Regions from separate parts of the Arthrobacter sp. TmtSoilC48 genome, predicted to be linked through region 1. Evidence: riboswitches for the same ligand, from Rfam matches in the RefSeq annotation. Region 1 holds a riboswitch; each other region holds the start of a gene.
What was found. Region 1 has a riboswitch for glycine ahead of gcvP (aminomethyl-transferring glycine dehydrogenase). Riboswitches for the same ligand answer to the same signal wherever they lie in the genome.
Positions count from the first base shown of each region.

Region 1 (5,259 bases):
GGCAATCACGGTCGCCGAACTCGTGGCTGAACCCCAACTCGGGCTCAGCCTTCTGGCCGGTGACGCAGGCCGCGACAACCGGATCACCTGGGCCCACACCTCCGATCTGCCCAGGCTCTGGGAATGGGTCACAGGCGGCGAGCTCATGATGACCAATGGGCTCTCGATACCCGCCGATGCCGCGGGACAAGTGGCGCTCGCCGAGGCCCTTATGGACAGCGGGGCAAGCGCCTTGGCCATCGGCGAGAAGATGCACGCGCCTCCGCTGACCCAGGAGTTCCTGGCGGCCTGCGACCGGCTGCCGCTGCCGCTGATCAACATCCCCTACCCCCTGCCGTTCATCGCGATCGCCCGCTCGGTTGCCGAGTCCTCCCTGCTCGAAGAGTCCCGGCGCCTGCGGCAGACGGCCAGGGTTTACGACCTCCTCCGAACGGCCGGCGCCTCGGAGGACCATTGGCAGAGCCTGGTCCAACGGCTCGCCACCGAACTGGATGCGGAGCTGTTCGTGGTGGACCGCCGCTGCCTGCATCCCTGGCACCCGGAGGGACAGCCGGTCCCACGGTTCCTTGCCGATGAATGGGCTCCGCTTTCCGGGCAGGTGTCCTTGGCGGGTAAGAACTTCCAGTGGCACCGGATCCGGGGCCGGCACGTGCTGACCATGGACATCCCGACCCACGCCAACGCGCTCCTCGTGGTGCTGCCCAACAGCGAACCGCACCCGGACGCCGTCGTACTTCTGCACGCCGCAACGGTGCTGGGACTGCAGCTTTCGCGCATCGTCCTGTCGCTGGAAGGCCGCCATCGGCTGGCGGGTGAGTTCCTGCTGCAGGCCATGGATGGACGCTTGGGCGCGGCCGAGATGGAGAGCCGGCTGGCCGGTTTTGATGTTCCGCCCCAGGATTTCCTGCTCGCCTCGCTCTACGCGGACGCCGGCGATAAAGCAGCGGACGACGGCGACAGGCTGGCTAACGTGCACATCGAACTGTGGCGGCACGGGGTTGCGTCGGCTTCCCTGAAGCGGAATAACCGGCTGCACGTCGTTGTCCCTGCTGATGTGCCGGACGATATTTTGGTGCATTGCGCCGGGGCGGATGCCGCGATCGGGATCAGCGCTCCGGCGGGTGTGGCGGGCATTCAGCGCGCGCTGCAGGAGTCCTTGTGGGCGCTCGGATCGGCCCGGGCGAACAAGCTTGGCCTGGCCCGTTACGCGCAGGGACCATCGTGGCTGGGGCTGACGGGTTTCGAGGAAGGAACTGCCCTGGTCCGGCGTCTCCTCGGCCCGATTTTCGATTACGAGCAGAGCCAGGAAGGCGATCTCATTGTCACGCTGAGGACCTATTTGGACTCGCAGCGTTCCTGGCAAAAGACCGCCGCTGCCCTGTTCGCGCACCGGCAAACCATCATCTATCGGATACGAAAAATCGGCGAATTGACGGGGCTGGACATGGGTGAAACCTCCACTGTTGCCCAGTTGTGGTTCGCTCTCCAGATCCACGAGGCAATGCACCGGTAGGTATCCCTTGCTTGCGCTTTTTCCAGATAACCCGCTATGGTGTGAACCGTGTCACTGACGTGACGCAATGCTTTTGATCTGTGGCGGGAGAGTCCTGCCGGTACATCCAGTCAGGCGCCGTAGGAGCAAATCCTCCCCAGGAATCTCTCAGGCCCACGTACCGCCACGGCGAGGCAACTCTGGAAAGCAGTCCAGGTAACTGGGCTCACCGACGGTGCAAGCAGGCAACCATTCCTGCGGAATCTCTCAGGTCCAATACAGAGCGGGGAGGAACCCACATCATCGTGGCGCACATAGGGCGCCTGAATCATGGAGTTCCTCTTGACTGTTCAATCAACCCCCACCGCTTTCGCGGACCGGCACATCGGCGCCCGCCGTCAGGCCGACGTTGACACCATGCTCAAGGCAATCGGCTACGACTCCGTAGACGGCCTGGTAGATGTTGCGGTCCCCGATTCCATCCGGCAAGCCACGCCGCTGACGCTTCAGGCCGCCCTTAGCGAGACCCAGGTCCTCGCCGAGCTCCGCAAGCTTGCGTCCAAGAACAAGACCGCCATCCAGCTGATCGGCCAGGGCTACTACGACACCGTCACGCCGCCGGTTATCCGACGCAACATCCTGGAATCCCCGGCCTGGTACACCGCGTACACGCCCTACCAGCCGGAAATCTCCCAGGGCCGCCTCGAAGCTCTGCTGAACTTCCAGACAATGGTCCAGGACCTCACCGGACTTCCCGTGGCCAACGCTTCGCTGCTGGATGAAGCCACCGCTGTGGCCGAGGCTGTGCTGCTGATGCGTCGTGCCAGCAAGTCCAAGACCGCGAAGGACGGCAAGACCGTCCTGGACGCCGACCTCCTCCCGCAGACCATCGCCATCGTGAAGGGCCGTGCCGAGGCACTCGGCTTCGAGGTGGAGATTGCCGACCTCTCCGCAGGGCTTCCCGACGGCGAGATCAACGGCATCGTCCTGCAGCAGCCCGGCGTTTCGGGCCGCGTTTTCGACCACACCGGCGTCATCGCTGACGCCAAGGAGCGCGGGGCGCTGGTCACTGTCGCTGCCGACCTTTTGGCGCTCACCCTCATCACGCCCCCGGGCGAGCAGGGTGCCGATATCGCCGTCGGAACTGCGCAGCGCTTTGGTGTTCCGCTGTTCTTCGGCGGCCCCCACGCTGCGTACATGGCAGTCCGCGAAGGCATGGAGCGCACGCTCCCGGGCCGCATCGTCGGCGTCTCCAAGGACAACGCCGGAGTCCCGGCTTACCGTCTGGCCCTTCAGACCCGCGAGCAGCACATCCGCCGCGAAAAGGCGACGTCCAACATCTGCACCGCGCAGGCACTACTCGCGATCGTGGCTTCGATGTACGCGGTTTACCACGGCCCCGAAGGCCTGAAGGCGATCGCGGAAACCGTGCACGGCCACGCCCGCACGCTGGCCACTGCCCTCAAGACGGCTGGCCGTGAACTCGTGTCTGAATCCTTCTTCGACACCCTCACGGTCCGCGTACCCGGCAAGGCTGACAAAGTCATCGCCGCCGCCGAAGCCCGCGGTATCAACCTGCGTCGCATCGATGCTGGCACGGTCGGCGTTTCCCTCGATGAAACCACGACGCCGGAGGTTCTCTCCGCGGTAGCCGTCGCCTTTGGTGCCGGTCCGGTGAAGGACGCTTCCGGGTTTGAGCTGCCCTCAGACGTGGTCCGAACCAGTGATTTCCTGCAGCACCCCGTGTTCAACACGCACCGTTCCGAGACACAGCTGTTGCGCTATATCCGCAAGCTGTCCGACCGGGACCTCGCACTGGACCGCACCATGATCCCGCTGGGTTCCTGCACCATGAAGCTCAACGCTACAGCTGAGATGGAAGCAATCTCCTGGCCGGAGTTCGCCTCCATCCACCCGTTCGCTCCGGATCACCAGACCGCTGGATGGCGCGAGCTCATTGAAGGGCTGGAAGCCGACCTCACTGAGATCACCGGCTACGATCAGGTCTCCATCCAGCCGAACGCCGGTTCCCAGGGTGAGCTCGCGGGCCTCCTTGCGATCCGCGGCTACCACCTTTCCCGCGGCGACGAGCAGCGCAACGTGTGCCTGATCCCTGCTTCTGCGCACGGCACCAATGCTGCTTCGGCTGTGCTCGCCGGCATGAAGGTTGTTGTGGTGGCCACGGCCGCTGACGGCACGATCGACCACGCGGACCTGGCAGCCAAGATCGAGGCCAACAAGGACGTCCTGTCCTGCATCATGATCACGTACCCGTCCACGCACGGTGTTTACGACGCTGACGTCCGGGAGGTCTGCGACTCGATCCATGCTGCCGGAGGCCAGGTGTACGTTGACGGCGCAAACCTCAACGCACTCGTTGGGCTCGCCCAGCCGGGCAAGTTCGGCGGCGATGTCTCCCACCTGAACCTGCACAAGACCTTCTGCATCCCGCACGGGGGCGGCGGACCCGGTGTTGGACCGGTTGCAGCCAAGGCCCACCTGGCACCGTTCATGCCCGGAGATGCGAACAATGTTTCGTCTGAAGGTGGCGTGGCCATCTCTGCATCCCGCTACGGCTCCGCCGGTGTGCTCCCGATTTCCTGGGCTTACGTGAAGCTCATGGGTGGCCAGGGGCTCACCGAAGCCACCAAGTCCGCGCTGCTTGCTGCGAACTACGTTGCCTCCCGCTTGGATGAGCACTTCCCGGTTCTTTACACCGGCGAAGGCGGTCTTGTTGCCCACGAGTGCATCCTGGATCTCCGCGAACTGACTGCCCGCACCGGCGTCACGGCTGAGGACGTGGCCAAGCGCCTCATCGACTTCGGTTTCCACGCTCCCACCTTGGCGTTCCCGGTTGCGGGCACTTTGATGGTGGAGCCGACCGAGTCCGAGGACCTTGCCGAGATCGACCGCTTCATTGAAGCCATGATCACCATCCGTGCCGAAATCGAGCAGGTTGCCACCGGCGATTTCACTGTTGAGAACTCGCCGCTGCGCAACGCGCCGCACACGGCTGCCGCCGTCGTGAGTTCTGCATGGGACCGCGCATACCCGCGTGAGCAGGCCGCGTTCCCAGTCCACCACCTGAAGCAGGACAAGTACTTCCCGCCGGTCGGACGCATTGACGGCGCTGCTGGCGACCGCAACCTGGTGTGCTCCTGCCCACCCCTTGAAGCGTTCGAGGACAACACCGCAGACTTCGAGAACTAAAGGACTGACTCAATGACTGAGAACTACACCGCTCTCTACGAGCAGCACAAAAAAGCCGGGGCCTCGTTCACGGACTTCGGCGGCTGGCAGATGCCGCTCAAGTACGAGTCCGAACTCGCCGAACACCACGCAGTCCGTAACGCAGCTGGCCTCTTCGACCTCTCGCACATGGGCGAAGTCTGGGTCAGTGGTCCGGGCGCCGCGGCCTTCCTGGACTTCGCGCTCGTGGGCAAGTTGTCCGCGATCGCCGTGGGCAAGGCCAAGTACTCGCTGATCTGCAACGCCGACGGTGGCATCATCGACGACCTCATCACCTACCGCCGCCCTTCTCCCGAAGAAGGCGTGGATCAGTACCTCGTGGTCCCCAACGCGGGCAACGCCAAGGTAGTTGCGGCAGCTCTGCTGGAGCGGGCCGCCGGCTTCGACGTCGTGGTTGAGGACGCCTCGGCTGGGACGTCGCTGATCGCAGTCCAGGGTCCGAACGCGGAAGCCATTCTGCTGACCTTGGTTCCGGCAGAGCAGCACGCCCTCGTGACCGAGCTGAAGTACTACGCGGC
Region 1 covers NZ_AP046049.1:700,681-705,939, forward strand. The annotation lists gene AC6I97_RS03375 (PucR family transcriptional regulator) at 1-1,513, shown strand, start outside; glycine riboswitch at 1,588-1,686, shown strand; gene gcvP (aminomethyl-transferring glycine dehydrogenase) at 1,835-4,702, shown strand; gene gcvT (glycine cleavage system aminomethyltransferase GcvT) at 4,715-5,259, shown strand, end outside.

Region 2 (5,259 bases), 3.6 Mb from region 1:
TCTCGGCAAGGTCCTCGGACTCGGTCGGCTCCACCATCAAAGTGCCCGCAACCGGGAACGCCAAGGTGGGAGCGTGGAAACCGAAGTCGATGAGGCGCTTGGCCACGTCCTCAGCCGTGACGCCGGTGCGGGCAGTCAGTTCGCGGAGATCCAGGATGCACTCGTGGGCAACAAGACCGCCTTCGCCGGTGTAAAGAACCGGGAAGTGCTCATCCAAGCGGGAGGCAACGTAGTTCGCAGCAAGCAGCGCGGACTTGGTGGCTTCGGTGAGCCCCTGGCCACCCATGAGCTTCACGTAAGCCCAGGAAATCGGGAGCACACCGGCCGAACCGAAACGGGATGCCGAAATCGGAACGTCGTTTCCTTCGGTCCAGGAAGCAGCGTCGCCAGGCATGAATGGTGCCAGGTGTGCCTTTGCCGCAACCGGACCAACACCGGGTCCACCGCCGCCGTGCGGGATGCAGAAGGTCTTGTGCAGGTTCAGGTGGGAGACGTCGCCGCCGAACTTGCCCGGCTGGGCGAGCCCAACGAGTGCGTTGAGGTTTGCGCCGTCGATGTAGACCTGACCGCCGGCTTCGTGGATCGCGTCGCAAACTTCCCGGACGTCGGCGTCGTAAACACCGTGCGTGGACGGGTAGGTGATCATGATGGCCGAAAGGGCGTCCCGGTTGGCTTCGATCTTGGCTTTGAGATCCACGTGGTCGATGGTGCCATCAGGAGCGGTGGCCACCACTACTACCTTCATGCCAGCGAGCACAGCCGAGGCCGCGTTGGTGCCGTGGGCAGAAGCAGGGATGAGGCACACATTGCGCTGCTCGTCGCCGCGGGAAAGGTGGTAGCCGCGGATCGCAAGGAGGCCGGCGAGCTCACCCTGGGAACCGGCGTTCGGCTGGATGGAAACCTGATCGTACCCGGTGATCTCGGTCAGCTGGGATTCAAGGTCGGCAATGAGTTCACGCCAGCCAGCGGTCTGGGAGTCCGGAGCGAACGGGTGGATCGAGGCGAACTCCGGCCAGGAGATTGCTTCCATCTCGGCGGTTGCGTTCAGCTTCATGGTGCAGGAACCCAGCGGAATCATGGTGCGGTCCAGTGCGAGGTCGCGGTCCGAAAGCTTGCGGATGTAGCGCAGCAGCTGGGTTTCGGAGCGGTGCGTGTTGAATACCGGGTGCTGCATGAAGTCGCTCGTACGCTCAACGGAAGATTCCAGCGCAAAACCTTCAGCGGATTCGGTGACCGAGGCGCCGAAGACATCCAGGACGCCGCCGACAATCTCTGAGGTAGTGGTCTCGTCAACAGAAATGCCCACCAGATCAGCGTCAATGCTGCGCAGGTTGATTCCCTTGGCCTCGGCAGCGGCAACGATCCCGGCAGCCTTGCCGGGAACGCGGACGGTGATGGTGTCGAAGAAGGAACCGTGAAGGACCTCGACGCCGGCGCCCTTCAGGGACGCTGCAAGCGTGCGCGCGTGACCGTGGGCGGTCTCGGCGATTGCCTTCAGGCCTTCGGGACCGTGATAGACGGCGTACATGGACGCGACGATGGCAAGCAGGGCCTGGGCCGTGCAGATGTTGGACGTGGCCTTCTCGCGCCGGATGTGCTGCTCACGGGTCTGCAGCGCCAAGCGGTAAGCGGGGACACCGGCGTCGTCCTTGGAAACGCCCACCAGACGGCCCGGCATGGAACGCTCGAGGCCCTTCTGGACGGCCATGTAGGCGGCGTGGGGGCCGCCGAAGAACAGCGGAACGCCCAGGCGCTGGGCGGAGCCGACGGCGATATCGGCGCCCTGCTCGCCCGGAGGCGTGATGAGCGTCAGCGAGAGCAGGTCTGCAGCCACGGTGACGAGCGCGCCACGTTCCTTGGCGTCAGCGATGACGGCGGAGTGATCGAACACGCGGCCGGAAACGCCGGGCTGCTGCAGGACGACGCCGTTGATGGCGCCTTCCGGGAGGCCGAGCGAAAGGTCAGCGACCTCAACCTCGAAGCCGAGTGCCTCGGCACGGCCCTTCACGATGGCAATGGTCTGGGGAAGGCAGTCGGCGTCGAGGACCGTCTTGCCGTCATGGGCGGCCTTGTTCTTGTTGGCGCGGCGCATCATCAGCACGGCTTCGGCCACTGCCGTTGCTTCGTCCAGCAGGGAGGCGTTGGCGATCGGCAGGCCCACGAGGTCCTGGACCATTGTCTGGAAGTTCAGCAGAGCTTCGAGGCGGCCCTGGGAGATTTCCGGCTGGTAGGGCGTGTACGCGGTGTACCAGGCCGGGGATTCCAGGATGTTGCGTCGGATAACCGGCGGCGTGACGGTGTCGTAGTAGCCCTGGCCGATCATCTGGACGGCGGTCTTGTTCTTGGACGCAAGCTTGCGCAGCTCGGCCAGCACCTCAACTTCGCTGAGCGCGTTTTCAAGGGTGAGGGCAACGTCCTGGCGGATGTCGTTGGGAACGGCTGTATCAACCAAAGAATCGACGGTGTCGTAGCCGACCGTCTTGAGCATGGTTTCAATGTCGGCCTGGCGGCGGGCGCCAATGTGCCGGTCGACGAAGGTGGTGGAGGCTGAACTAACCGTCACGAAGGAACTCCATTACTTGGGCGGCGTTGGGTACGCCACAGCGGCTCGGGTTCCTCCCCGCTCTGTATTGGACCTGAGAGTTTCCGCGTGTTGCTTGAACAACGATCGCTTGCACCGTCGGTGAGCACAGCACTTCTTCCGCGCCAAGAGGGCGCGGCAAAAGGCCTGCTACTTTCCAGAGTTGCCTCGCCGCGGCGGTGCGTGGGCCTGAGAGATTCCTGGGGAGGGTTTGCTCCTACGGCGCCCGCATCACTTGCTTGCGGGACTCTCCCGCCGCAGATCAAAGGCATATTCAATTTTTGCGGGCCCCTGTGAAGACGCACCACAAGGCTCAATTGTCCTACGTCGGGGGCGTCGCCGCAAATGGATGGCCCGCTACTTGCGGAGCCGGTCCAGGATGCCAAGGAGGATCTCGACGTCGGCCTCCCGCCCGGCCTTGCCGCCTTCCTGGCCACCCTCGAACATGGCATTGAAATACAGGCCGTCGCCCATGTAACTGACGGCTTTGGCAACCTCCGGACCAACATCCTCGGCCAGGACGTCCAACCACTGCTGCTGGATTCCGGCAAACCTGCGGCGGGTCTCCTCATGCGCAACTTCGGCCAGTCTTGTGGCAGCGACCAAAGCCCGATCCATGGGGGTTCCCGCCCATAGGGAGGAGCGGATGAAGTAAACCGCAGAGCCGTCCGGCGCAGCCTTCATTTGCTCGACGTCTTCCTGAGCCAACCGATCCAGGCGCTCAAGCAGGGCGCTGATCAGCGATTCCTTGCTGGGGAAGTGATAAAGCAGCCCGCCCTTGGAGACGCCCGCCCGCTTGGCAACGGCATCGAGGGTGGCGGCCCGCTCCCCCACCTCGATGAGGAGGGCTTCGTAGGCATCCAGGACCGCATCCCTGGCAACTGGTTTTCGTGGCATGTGTACATCATTCCCTACGGGGTCGACGGCGCTTAATTTGAAACTGTACCGTCTGGACGGTACAGTAGCTGTCATGTTCACGCCGTCCTCGACCCAAGCTCCCCGTTCCGCTCGTCCCGTCATGGGTGGAGGCGCACCTTGGCGCGACTGGACGGCCCTGGCACTCCTGATGTTCCCGGTGCTGCTGGTGGCCGTCGACAACACCGCGCTCACGTTCGCCCTGCCCGAAATTGCCCGCTCCCTGGACGTGGGTGGCGTGCAGCTCCTATGGATCATCGACGCCTACCCGCTCGTGTTGGCGGCGTTGCTGGTTTCCATGGGCAACCTGGGCGACAGGATCGGACGACGGCGGCTGCTGCTGATCGGCAGCACCGGCTTCGCTGCGGTTTCGGCTGCTACGGCGTTCGCGCCTTCCGCGGAATGGCTGATTGCCGGCCGCGCAGCACTTGGCGTGTTCGGCGCGATGCTGATGCCTTCAACCCTGTCCCTGATCCGGAACATCTTTGCTGATCCGAACCGCCGGCGGCTCGCGATCGCCGTATGGGCCGCCGGATTCTCTGGTGGCGCTGCCCTTGGCCCGATCTTCGGTGGCTGGCTGGTTGAGCACTTCTGGTGGGGTGCTGTCTTCCTGGTGGCGACCTTCCTGCTCCTGCCGCTCCTCGCCTTCGGCAGGGTCCTCATTCCCGAATCCAAGGACGCCAACCCCGGCCGCGTTGACGTGCCCAGTATCGGGCTGTCCGTGATCACGATGGCTCCGTTCGTGTACGGCATCAAGGAATTCGCTGTTCACGGATTCGGGGTGTCGGCAGCGGCCTTCATGGTCTTCGGCCTGGTGATGGGCGTTCTGTTTGTCCGTCGCCAGCGCCAACTTGAGAACCCAATGCTGGATGTCCGCCTGTTCAGCAACAGGGTGTTCAGCACGGCGATCGTGGCCAACGTCCTGTCCTTGTTTTCCATGACGGGCTTCATCTACTTCTTCGCCCAGCACTTGCAGCTGGTTGAAGGCCAGTCCCCCATGGAAGCGGGCATTGCAATGATTCCGGCGCTCCTGGCAACGGTCGTCGCCGGCCTGGTGGTGGTCCCGCTGGTAAAGCGCATCCGGCCGGGATTCGTAGTGGCCGGCGGACTTACCCTCAGCGCTGCAGGCTATTTAGTGGTGGCTGTGGGTGACCACGGCAGCGGACCGATGTTCCTCTTGTCAGCTTTGACTGTCCTGGCCGTTGGCGTTGGCGCAGCGGAGACCATCTCCAACGACCTCATCCTCGGCTCCGTACCGGCCGACAAGTCCGGAGCGGCGTCCGCAATTTCCGAAACCGGATACGAACTGGGTTCGCTCCTGGGAACGGCCGTGCTGGGCTCTATCCTCACCGCGTCCTACCAGCACAACCTCGTCATCCCGGAGGGCTTGTCCACGCAGGCGGCAGGGAACGCGGGTGAAACGCTGGCCGGCGCCGTGGATGCCGCAGCTGCACTACCCGCTCCATTGTCCGATGCACTGACAGCCGCCGCCCGGGTAGCCTTCGAGTCCGGCGTCCACATCACTGCGGCGATTGGGCTGGTACTGATGGCCGGAGCGGCAGTGCTTGCCGCCGTCGTGCTCCGCAGGGTGCCCAAGGCGCGGTAAGCGAGCGTGCAGTAGGCCGGCGTTCCGTCGGGAATCAGTGGCCGTCAGTAGGTGCAGCCTTGTCATCTACGGCGGCCACCAGCTCGTCAATCCGGTCCAGGGCATCGCTGAGCCGGCCTACCGTTGCCCACAATCCAGGGTGCTTTTCCTTGATTTC
Region 2 covers NZ_AP046049.1:4,272,931-4,278,189, forward strand. The annotation lists gene gcvP (aminomethyl-transferring glycine dehydrogenase) at 1-2,563, opposite strand, end outside; glycine riboswitch at 2,749-2,846, opposite strand; gene AC6I97_RS19665 (TetR/AcrR family transcriptional regulator) at 2,939-3,478, opposite strand; gene AC6I97_RS19670 (MFS transporter) at 3,552-5,102, shown strand; gene AC6I97_RS19675 (cyclodeaminase/cyclohydrolase family protein) at 5,137-5,259, opposite strand, start outside.
Region 2: linked by a shared signal. The riboswitch ahead of gcvP (aminomethyl-transferring glycine dehydrogenase) and the one ahead of gcvP (aminomethyl-transferring glycine dehydrogenase) in region 1 are both predicted to bind glycine.

Region 3 (5,259 bases), 3.7 Mb from region 1:
ACAGCGAAATGCTGCTGGACCTCATAGTCGCCGTCATTGAAGAACGACGGCGATCGCTTCACCACGGCGTGCTGGCTGGTGACCCCGGCAGCTGCTCCGGCAACAGACGAACCCGTCGGCCCTGCAGTGAGGGTTCCGCGGGTGAGGGTAGTGGGCGTAGTGAAACCGGTGGCGACCAACCAGTAGTCATTTCCGGCTCCGGATTCATCTTCGTCGTCCACCGCGTAGGCATTGACGTCGTGAAGCGGCGGGCACGCGTCCAGGACGGTGGCAACCCAGCTGCTGTCGGAATCGACGTGGGAAGGGTCCAGCACCCTGATTTCGGAAGAGACGTCGCGCAGGAGGTTGAGCAGCAGATAGTCCTTGGTCCAACTCCACGACTGCAGCGACGTATGGTCATCGGGGGTAAACAGCACCACAAATTGGCGCGATCCAGCCAGGTAGCCTTCGAGGTCAGCGGCCAGCAGGGAACCGGCCGCGTAGGTGACGCCGGAAACGTCCCAGTCCTTCTGCAGGCGGAGCATCAGCCATTCTCGGTGGGCGCTGATGTTCACGTCGGTGGGCACATCGATTTCAAGCCATGAGTCGTCGCGAAGCAGCCACGTCTTGCGGTTGTAGAAGTCGATGTAGTCTACGGCGAAGGTCCGTTCGAAGCCCGGGGTTGAGTCATGGGCCACGATGGCCAGCATGTGGTCTTCGGGGATGTCGAAGATCCGCTCTGCCTGGGCGAGGGATTGGCCGCGACGCAGCTTCACGCCGGTCCGGGCGTACGAGGAGGTGGTTGCAGGCAACCCTTCTGCCGTACTGGAGACAAGCAGTGTGTCCGCATCGAGCCAACTCACGTTGCCTTTTGCCGTGGGCAGATCGAATCCGCCGGCGGCAGGGTCAACAAAGGTGCGGGATTCGACGTCGAACTCGCGGTGACGGTTGGCGTCACCGCCGTCGGGGGACAGCGAAACCATCGCGAAGCGGTACGTGTCCCCGTCCGAAGGACGAAGGAACCCGGCCCCATGGAACACCCATTCGACGCCTTCTGCTGCGGCGAGGGCATCGATGTCCAGCAGCACGTCCCATTCGGGAGCCTCGGAGACGTAACTTTCCCAGGTAGTGCGGCGCCAAAGGCCCTTGGGGTGCTCCTGGTCCTTCCAGAAGTTGTAGTAGAAATCGCCGCGTTTGTTCACCATGGCGATCCGGTCAGTCGAATCCAGGACCTCCAGGATGCCGGCTTCAACCGCTGCGTAGTCTGCGTCCTCCAGCAAATCCTCGGTTCGCGCGTTCTGTTCCCGGACCCAGGCCAGCTGTTCTTCGCCGTGGATGTCCTCCAACCACACGTTCTCATCCGTGGGTTCGGGCGCGATGGTCGCAGCGTGGCGAGGCCCGGACTTGGTCTCCAGATCCGTGTCATTGTCAGGAAGGGGCGTCTGATCAGCTTCTGTGGTGGTCATCGCCCCATCCAAGCAACACTTTTCAACTGGAAGCAAGTCACGCAGAAGTTAGGCTTGAGCGTGGCTAAATCGCAAATCAATCGTGTTGCCCTTATTGGGGCCGGCCCCCGGGGCACGAGTGTCCTTGAGCGGCTACTCGCGAATTGGGCCGCAGGGGCCACCAGCCGCGCGAACCGGACCGATACCGGGCAGCGCACACTGCACATCCACGTTGTGGATCCTTTCCCGCCAGCATCCGGCCATGTGTGGCAGCCGGAGCAGTCCAGGCTGTACCTGATGAACACACAGGCGTTCTATCCGACGCTCATCCCGGAAGACCCCAAGCTTGCGCAGCCCCTCGCAGGCGGTTCGTTCGACCAGTGGCGCGCCGCCCGACGTCGTGATGGACAGGGGCTGAACGACGCCGAAAAGGCGGAGTTGGCCACCTTGGAGTCCCACGATTTTCCCAGCAGGGCGCTCTACGGACGGTACCTGCGGCAGACTTTGGCGGAGCTGCTTCAGCGAATGCCCGACGGCGTGGAGGTCACCTTCCATGAGACGACCGCCGTGGCGGCGCGCCCGGTCCCGGCAAGCCCAGGCATCGCAGGTGGGCAAGCGTTCGACGTCGAACTGGCCGACGGCACTACCCTCACCGTCGGCTCGGTGGTCCTCGCGCTGGGACACATCGAGTCACGTTTGAATCCGGAGCAGCGTTCGTTCCAACGGGCAGCCGACGAGCACGGCCTCCTCTATTTCCCGCCTGCACCGCCAGCCGACGTTGACTGGCAGCGGGTGCCGGACAACGAGCCCGTCCTGGTGCGTGGGATGGGACTGAATTTCTTCGATGTCATGGGCCAGCTGACTGAGGGCCGGGGAGGCAAGTTCGTCGAAGCCGGCGTACCGGGAGCCGGAGTTCTCGAGTACCGGCCCTCGGGCAGGGAACCCAGGATTATCGCAGCATCCCGGCGCGGAACCCCGTACCGGGCCAAGGCTGGTTTGGCAGGGTATTACCCCAGCAGCATCACCATGCGTTACCTGACCGAGGCAGCAGTGGACCGGTTCAGGGCAGCCGGTATCCAGCCCGGATTCGACCACGATCTTTGGCCGCTCCTGCACCGGGACGCCTTGTGGGCCTATTACTCCACCCTGGCAAGGTCGCAGCCTGCCGCCATCCGCGATGCAGCGCAGTTCCTCGCGGACCTTGAGGACGCGTTGCAACCCCACGCGCACACCACCGCCAACTGGGAAAGCGACGTCGCCGCCTTGGTGGACAAGCACGTGCTTGCCTCCCGCCGACTGAATGTCCGCGGACTCGCTGCGCCCTTGGCGGGCCGGACGTTCGCGTCCCGCCGGGAACTGGATCTGGCGATAACGGCCTACCTGGACGACGACGCACGACGCTCCGCACTGGGCGAAGCGGATCCCGTGAAAATGGCAATCGGCGCACTGCACACCGGCAGGGCGATCCTGAAGTCCGTCGTGGCAGACGGTGGTATCACGGACGAATCGTGGGTCGCTGAACTGAGGGGATGGTTCGAATCGTTCGTTGAAGGCCTTGCCAGCGGGGCCCCGGCACTGCGTTCGGAGCAGTTGGCTGCTTTGGCGCGTGCCGGCGTCGTGGGTTTCGTTGGACCCGACCCGAAGTTCAGTGTGGATAGAAGCGCCAAGGTTTTCCGGGCAGTCTCTCCATGGGTCCACGACGGGCCAGCGGAGGCACCCACGTTGATTGAAGCGATGTCGCCGGCCAACAGGGTGGGCATCAATATTTCTCCACTCCTGGAACAACTCATGGCTGACGGCCTTGTGCGAACCAAAATCATGATGAGTGCCGAGGGCACGCCGGTGCAGACAACCGGACTGGATGTGGAACCGCACCCGTACCGGCCTGTGGCGTCCAACGGCTCTGTGACCCGGGGGATGTATGTTTTGGGCCTGCAATTGTCGGCGACCCAGTGGGGAACGGCCATTGCTGCAGAGGCGCGTCCGGCGACCGGGAAGGCTTATGCCAGCGGCCAGCGAACCCTGCGGGATGCCGACGAAATCGCCCGTAGCATTCTGGCCAGCTAGCTGCCTTTGTTTGCAGTGAGTCCAACGCTTCGCTAGTGTGTGAGCTGCATCACCGGCAAAGTGGTGCGCGCTTTTGATCTGCGGCGGGAGAGTCCTGCCGGTACATCCCGTCAGGCGCCGTAGGAGCAAACCCTCCCCAGGAATCTCTCAGGCCCATGTACCGCCGCGGCGAGGCAACTCTGGAAAGCAGTCCGGGCATCCGGGCTCACCGAAGGTGCAAGCAGGCCATCCCTGCGGAAACTCTCAGGTCCACCTACAGAGTGGGGAGGAACCCGAATCATCGTGGCACCCAGTGCCGCCTGAACAATGGAGTTCCTCTTGACGATTCAGCGCCCACCATCCTCCGTCCCGCACCAAGCAGGCTCACCACATCTCGAACCACACCTCGAACGGCAGCTCAGCAACCGGCACATCCAGCTGATCGCGATAGGCGGTGCAATTGGCACGGGCCTGTTCATGGGCTCGGGAAAGACCATTTCTGCCGCTGGTCCATCCGTCATTTTCGTGTACATGATCATCGGCTTCATGCTCTTCTTCGTCATGCGCGCCATGGGCGAGTTGCTCCTGAGCAACCTGAACTACAAATCCTTCAGCGACTTTGCAGCGGACCTGCTGGGTCCCTGGGCCGGGTTCTTCACCGGCTGGACCTATTGGTTCTGCTGGGTCATTACCGGCATCGCCGACGTCATCGCGATCGCCGGGTACTCCAAGGAGCTCTGGCCTTCCCTTCCACTCTGGGTGCCAGGATTGATCACCATCGGCATCCTGCTGCTTCTGAACCTGGCTACGGTGAAAGCATTCGGCGAGACCGAATTCTGGTTCGCCCTCATCAAGATCGTCGCCATCGCGGCACTGATCATCGTCGGTTTGTTCATGATTTTCAGCGGCTTCCAGTCCGACGCCGGACCGGCCAGCTTCACCAACCTGTGGAGCCACGGTGGCTTCTTCCCCAACGAATTCATGGGCTTCGTCGCCGGTTTCCAGATCGCCGTCTTCGCTTTCGTCGGCATTGAATTGGTAGGTACCACGGCCGCCGAGGCAAAGGACCCGGAGAAGAACCTGCCCAAGGCCATCAACTCGATTCCGATCCGCGTGCTGCTCTTCTATGTGGGTGCCCTCATCATCCTGATGTCCGTCACCCCGTGGACCCAGTTCGCGGCCGGCCACAGTCCATTCATTGCGATGTTCTCCCTGGCCGGCCTGGGTGCGGCGGCTACGATCGTCAACCTGGTGGTTCTCAGCTCTGCGATGTCCTCAGCCAACTCGGGTATCTACTCAACGTCCCGCATGGTTTACGGACTGGCCCAGGAAGGCGACGCGCCGGCTGTGTTTGGCGCGCTCTCAAGCCGCAAAGTACCCCGCAACGCCCTGTTCCTTTCCTGCGTCCTGCTGCTGTCCGGCGTAGTCCTCATGTATGCCGGGCAGGACATCGGCAAGGCGTTCGACATGGTGACCACCGTGTCTGCGGTTTGCTTCGTCTTCGTATGGTCCATCATCCTGGCCAGCTACCTTGCATTCCGCAAGCGGCGGCCACACCTGCATGATGCTTCGGCGTTCAAAATGCCAGGCGGCGTGGTGATGGTGTGGGTGGTTTTTGCCTTCTTTGCCTTCGTGCTTTGGACCCTGACCACGCAGCCGGACACTTTTGCTGCGCTCCTGGCCACGCCGCTGTGGTTCCTGATTCTGGGGGTGGCCTGGGTCATCCTGCGTCGCCGGCCAGCGCACCTGGTTCGCTTTAGGGAGTTCCAGGCGCAGCTTGAGAAGGACG
Region 3 covers NZ_AP046049.1:4,418,465-4,423,723, reverse strand. The annotation lists gene AC6I97_RS20300 (prolyl oligopeptidase family serine peptidase) at 1-1,445, opposite strand, end outside; gene AC6I97_RS20295 (FAD/NAD(P)-binding protein) at 1,506-3,491, shown strand; glycine riboswitch at 3,566-3,664, shown strand; gene cycA (D-serine/D-alanine/glycine transporter) at 3,810-5,259, shown strand, end outside.
Region 3: linked by a shared signal. The riboswitch ahead of cycA (D-serine/D-alanine/glycine transporter) and the one ahead of gcvP (aminomethyl-transferring glycine dehydrogenase) in region 1 are both predicted to bind glycine.